2 regions of the Chitinophaga sancti genome follow, and region 1 is predicted to be linked to the other one. Evidence: riboswitches for the same ligand, from Rfam matches in the RefSeq annotation. Region 1 holds a riboswitch; the other holds the start of a gene.
The links. Region 1 has a riboswitch for S-adenosylmethionine ahead of SIO70_RS20635 (PLP-dependent aspartate aminotransferase family protein). Riboswitches for the same ligand answer to the same signal wherever they lie in the genome.
Positions count from the first base shown of each region.

Region 2: linked by a shared signal. The riboswitch ahead of SIO70_RS11175 (PLP-dependent aspartate aminotransferase family protein) and the one ahead of SIO70_RS20635 (PLP-dependent aspartate aminotransferase family protein) in region 1 are both predicted to bind S-adenosylmethionine.

Region 1 is NZ_CP139247.1:5,051,972-5,055,181, forward strand. It holds gene SIO70_RS20625 (TolC family protein) at 1-592, opposite strand, end outside; gene SIO70_RS20630 (TetR/AcrR family transcriptional regulator) at 696-1,304, opposite strand; SAM riboswitch class I at 1,517-1,630, shown strand; gene SIO70_RS20635 (PLP-dependent aspartate aminotransferase family protein) at 1,771-2,940, shown strand; gene SIO70_RS20640 (amidohydrolase family protein) at 2,976-3,210, shown strand, end outside.
Region 2 is NZ_CP139247.1:2,671,204-2,674,413, reverse strand. It holds gene SIO70_RS11185 (hypothetical protein) at 1-93, opposite strand, end outside; gene SIO70_RS11180 (DUF2851 family protein) at 336-1,637, opposite strand; SAM riboswitch class I at 1,750-1,873, shown strand; gene SIO70_RS11175 (PLP-dependent aspartate aminotransferase family protein) at 2,002-3,180, shown strand.

The DNA.
Region 1 (3,210 bases):
TGACCCTGATATTTTCATCTACCAGCAGCATGGCAGCGTTGTAGATTTCAACAGCACGGCAGCTTTGGTAGTACTGGTAGTAAGCAGTTTTGAGATCCTTCACCAGTTTACGCTTATACACGTTTACTGTTGCCTGTTGCAGGGAAATACTTTCGCTGCGGATTTTGTTGGCATACCAGATCTCTGTGTTGATGAGCGGGAGGGTGGTGTGCAGTTTGGCATCGTAGAAATTATCGGGATTGAGGAGCACGGATTGATTTTTCAGCTGTGGAAACTGGTTGCTGCCCGTGAGCTGGTTGAGGCTCGAGTACACATTGTTCAGCAGGTCTCCGAGTGGAATGTCGATGGTACGACCACCGGCTGCACGGGTATAATCACCTTCCAGGCTCACGCTGGGGTAAAAGAGTGATTTGGCTTCCTGCAGGGCATACAGCGATTTGTCCAGCTGGAAATTGCGCTGCTGTAGGCCCTGGTTGCGGGTAAAGGCTTCCCGGATGTAGTGTTCAAGCAGCGTATCCTGGGCAGAAAGGCGGAATGATGCGCCCAGGATAGCTACTATGAACAAAAGTCTTTTTTTAATGCGTGTTGACATAATGAACACTGTTTAGTAAAGTGGTATAAAAAAAGACACGTTAAGTGTCAATGAAAAAAGGTGGATTATTATTTGTGTCAACCTGATGGTTGACACAAACAATTTATTTCTGAATAATTTGCATAAACTCTTGTATTGCAGACTGGACAAGGGATGCCTGCTCTCCTTCATTCAACCTGGTCACTTTCATCCTGTCACGGATAGAGAGGGCGATAATGCCATGTCCTAAACTCCAAAAGATCATTCCTGCTTTTACAGGATCAGAGAAACGGAGGTGGTCTTTGGCAGCTTCTACTGTATTCAGCAGGAACTGAAAGGAGCCGTTACAATTTTCCCAGAAATCATCTTCCTGCACCGCTTTCATAGGAGAGCGAAGTATGAACATGAGATCGTAGAGGTCCGGGTTGGCAATGCCATATTCGATATATGCTTTCAGCAATTCCCGCAGTCGCTGCATGGGATCGGCAGAAACAACATGCACCTGGAAGTATTCATGCAGCTGATCAAACGCTTCGCGCTGGATCTCGTAAAACAATTCGTCTTTATCCTTGTAGTACAGGTAGATGGTAGCAGGGGAATACTCAATCTTTTCTGCAATGTTGCGGATCGAGGTTTTCTCATATCCATCTTTAATAAACATCTCCATGGCAGCGCTGATAATCAGCTTCCGCATCTCCTGTTTTTCTCTTTCTTTCCTGTCAGATATCCCCATAATGATTTAATTTACAATGCAAACTTACTGAACGGTGTTTAGTAAACCAAATAAAATCTCTCCGAGGCAGGTAATTTCTCTTGTATTCCTTTCCCTTTCTGTCCCTCCGCTAAGGAAATCTTCTTTTGCCGAAGGCGAAAGAAGATTTTTTTGCTTCATTTTCTTGGAAATTTGGAATTTCCCGCTTTATCTTTGCATCAGTTCTTTAAGATACCTTATCAAGAAAGGCAGAGGGAAATGGCCCTGCGAAGCCTTAGCAACCATCCTGTTCCACCAAACAGGAAAGGTGCTACATCCATCCCGGATCAAACCGGGAAAGATAAGTCAGTAGATTTGATCGATATTACTCAATATACTTTTAAACTCACCTGACTATCCAGGTGAGTTTTTTTATGCCCACTCCTTTCTGATAAGCTCTCACGGAACCCTGTTTAATCAATTTCATCATCAACTAAAAAACAAACCGATGAGCAACATCACCCACCTTCTCCATTCCATTCCGGTAGATCCGTTAACAGGTGCTATCGCGGTTCCGATTTATCAGACCTCTACCTTCGTTCAGGAAGCACCCGGCGTGAACAAAGGCTATGACTATGCCCGTACCAACAATCCTACACGCGAAACGGTAGAGAAAATCGTGGCCGGCCTGGAAGGCGGCAGTACCGGCATCGCTTTTAGCAGCGGACTTGCAGCTATCGACGCTGTATTAAAACTGCTGCAATCAGGAGCTGAAATCATTGCTGTAGACGATATTTACGGGGGCGCTTTCCGCCTTTTTGACAAGGTGTACAAAAAGTTTGGGATCAAAGTCACTTATGTAGATACCAGCGATGTACAAAATGTACTGGACGCCATCACACCCGCTACAAAGCTGATCTGGCTGGAAACACCCACTAATCCAACTTTAAAGATCTCGGATATCGGGGCGATCGCGAAAATAGCCAAAGCCCATAAAATCCTCTTTGCCGTAGACAATACTTTTGGTACCCCGGTATTACAGCAACCCCTGTTGTTAGGTGCAGATATCGTCATCCATAGCGCTACCAAATACCTGGGTGGACACAGTGACCTGATAGCAGGTGTGGTTGTCACCAAAGAACCTGCATTGGGAGCTGAAATCAAATTTTACCAGAATGCCTGTGGTGCAATATTGTCACCATTCGACAGTTTCCTGTTAATTCGTGGTATCGAAACCGTTCACCTGCGTGTGCGTCAGCATTGTGCCAATGCAAAAGAGATTGCACGCTTCCTGGAGCAGCACCCATTGGTCGATAAGGTATTTTATCCCGGCCTTTCATCACACCCTCACCATGATATTGCGAAAAAGCAGTCTAAAGGATTCGGAGGCATTGTGAGTTTTACCCTAAAAACAGATACGGAAGCTGCGGCACAGCAATTTGTGACCAGCACCAAATACTTTAAGCTTGCTGAAAGCCTTGGTGGTGTTAAAAGTTTGTTATGCCATCCGGCTGCCATGACCCATAAATCTATCCCTGACGAAACGCGCAGAGCCGCCGGGGTAGCGGATAGCCTGATCCGTTTAAGCGTGGGATTGGAAGAACCGGAAGACCTTCTGGCCGACCTCGCTCATGCCTTTCATCAAATTCAGTCCGCAACGGTCGCGATATTTAACTGATAGTTCGTAGTTTGCAATACTGCAAACAATACTGAATGAAGAATTATCTGTTGATGACCATAGGGGCAATATTTCAAAGCTGCCTAATTTTTGCGCAGCAGGGACCCCTTACGGTACTGAAAGATATTACGCTCATAGACGGCAGCGGCGCGCCAGTGCGCCAGCATGCAAATATGGTGATCCAGGCAGATAAGGTGGTTTCTTTTCCGGATACTAAACACCTGCCTAAAAACGCCAGACGCATTAACATGAACGGCAAAACGGTCATGC
Region 2 (3,210 bases), 2.4 Mb from region 1:
CTGTACTCCTGACTTCACCGACGAGCTACTGTCCTGTGCCTTCAATCCACCTGCCGCTACCAATAAAAGCAAGAATAAGTGTAATTTTTTCACCTGTATAGATTTGTTTTTGTTAAGGGAGTAATATTAAATTATGATTGACCAGCCTCATCACGAATTACAAACAAAAGTATCCTGAGTCTAACTGTATCGCCCACCATTACTAATAAACGTAAGGGGCGTAATATTGGTATACTTATCATTACAAACCTACACGTTTTTTCTTTCATGTGTAAATTTGTTTTTATCCCCCGGCCTCGTCTTCACTTAGATATAACGCACTCGGAGTAAAATGGTTACAGGGCAATGCCAGTCTTCAGCAATTTGCATCCTACAGCGCATTCCAAACATCGCTTTTCCTCACAGTAGTGCTGCTTCAGGTGCAGCAATGCCTGGGAATCTGCGGCATCTCCTGCCAGTATCCCCACTTTTTTCCAGCCTTCCATCACACTGTTTTCCTCTGCGGGCAGCGTTTCCATCATGCCCAACGCCTTTTCCTGGTATTCCGGCAATCCTTTCTCCCTGCCATATAAATACAACAAGGGTAAAATACTATTGATGATCACATTCCTCGTTACCATTATGCCCGGTCTGCGCATAACCACCGCCGGGGTATCGAACCTGTAATGATCCTTCCAATAGCCCTCCGGCTGCGCAAACAGTACCTGCTGAAAATGTTGCAGATCTTTCATTTCCAGCAGCCGGGCAAAGAGATCCCTCCCCTGCTGTAACAATACCGCCAGGCTGGCCAGCCTCACCGAAGGAAACGAAGAAGGCCGCATCCGCAACCATCTCCACTGATGAGGCAACAATGACAGCAGTTGATATTTCCGCTTCAGAAATACATATTCTGCCTGCAGTTCTAATGGATAATCATCTACAAACTGCCCTTCCAGCATTCCCGCCTGCCCGAATAAAAGCGCTTCTAACTGTACAAGATTATGCTTATTCCGCACCAGCAGTGTATATGGCAGGGATTGGGCCAGCTTCAGAAATGCATCTCCATTTACCGGCATCCCATAGCTGTGTGCAATCGCCCAGTAGCAACACTCCTCCCAATTATTCCTGCTCTTATTCAGCCACTCTTTCATCATATTTGCCCTGCTTTCTAACCGCTCTACCAGCATGCGGTCTTTCCAGTTTCTCCAGATCAACCGCTCTACTGTTGCCACATTCCCTCCACAAGGCACAAAATGACCGGAATGTTTCAGCTGCGCATACCTGTTCAGCAACATTTTGGGAATAGCCGACTGCAATTCCAGACAAGGAATTCCCTGCGTCGTCGTCTCATCCAGATCATGCTCAAACACCACATGCAGAATCACATTCTTATACCGTAAATCCCGCTGATGATTGTGCCTGTACCAGTCAGAAGTCTTTAAATGCAATTCTACATTTCCAGCCCAGGTAGCATCGCCTATCCGCAACCGGGCATTGCTAAAATCCGGACCATCATTGGTATTCAGTACTCCCGGTTGAAGTACCTGCACAGGCTCTCCTTCTATCGTATGCAAGTGGGAAAGGGTAAACAAACGATGTTGCCAAATATATTGGAACAGCTCCTCTGTGAGGAGCGGGGCAATCTGAACAATGGTCATAAATTCATCTTTACTAATAAATTTAGCATTCCCAACACCAGATTTCCAAATTTTTCTTTTTTTGGAAATCTGATAGAGTTACCATTAACTTTGCACCCAGTTCTTTATAGATGACTTATCCAGAAAGGCGGAGGGACTTGGCCCTGCGATGCCTTAGCAACCAACCTTGTTTAACAAACGAGGGAAAGGTGCTAATTCCGGCTTCGGTTATACATATAACCGGAGATAGATAAGTTGGCAGAGATTGACATTTTCATCGTACTTAATAATACTGAAAAGGCTCTTCCAACTACGGAAGAGCCTTTTTTATTTTGGGTAGTTATCGTTCTGAACCACCTGTTCATAACCGTATAATTACTTTGCGTTGAAAATAGCTACACAGTTATTACATAGTATCCCGATAGATGAATTGACGGGCGCCATTTCCGTTCCCATCTATCAGACCTCTACCTTCGTACAGGAATCACCCGGCATCAACAAAGGGTTTGAATTCTCCCGTGCCAACAATCCTACCCGCAAGGTGCTGGAAAACATTATCTGCAGCCTCGAAGAAGGCCACGCAGGTTTTGCCTTTGCCAGTGGTATGGCCGCGATCGATGCAGTAATGAAACTATTAAAATCAGGAGATGAGATCATGGCTGTCGAAGATACTTATGGCGGTATCTTCCAGATGTTCCAGCATATGTTTGAACGCTTTGGCATCAAAGCAAACTTTGTAGACACCAGCAATACCGACAAAGTACTGGCTGCCATCACGCCAAATACAAAAATGATCTGGCTGGAATCGCCCACCAACCCTACATTACGCGTATCCGATATCAAATCCATCAGCAAGATAGCCAAACAGCACAACGTACTGCTGGTAGTAGACAATACCCTGTGTACACCACTGCTGCAACAACCTATTCCAATGGGTGCAGACATCGTGATACATAGTGCTACCAAGTATCTTGCAGGGCATACCGATGTAATCGCAGGACTGGTTGTAGTCAACACCAAAATACTGGCCGATCAGTTACGTTTCAATCAAAATATTTCAGGAAGTATACTCAGTCCCTTCGAAGCATGGCTTACGATCAGAGGCATTGAAACCCTCTGCCTGCGCCTCGATAAGCAATGTAGCAATGCCATGGCCATCGCCGCCTGGCTCTCTGCACATCCCGCTGTGGATAAGGTTTTCTATCCCGGACTGGCATCGCACAAAAACCACCACATCGCCCGTAAGCAACAAAAGCAATACGGTGCACTCGTGAGCTTCTCTCTCAAAAGTGACAACATCAAAAATGCAATCAGAGTAGTGAACGCCACCCGGCTGTTTAAACTCGCAGAAAGCTTTGGTGGTGTAAAGAGTATGCTGGATCATCCAGCTACTATGACACACCGGAATATTCCGGAAGAACACCGCAAGAAAACAGGTCTCGCGGATTCCTGCATCCGCCTCTCTGTAGGTATTGAAGATGCAGAAGATCTCATTAACGACCTCAAACAGGCACTGGATAAACTGAACCTGCCTGCAGGTAAACAAATTACAGTTTTACAATAAACGCAAAACCGTTTTGCAACGGACACTGAA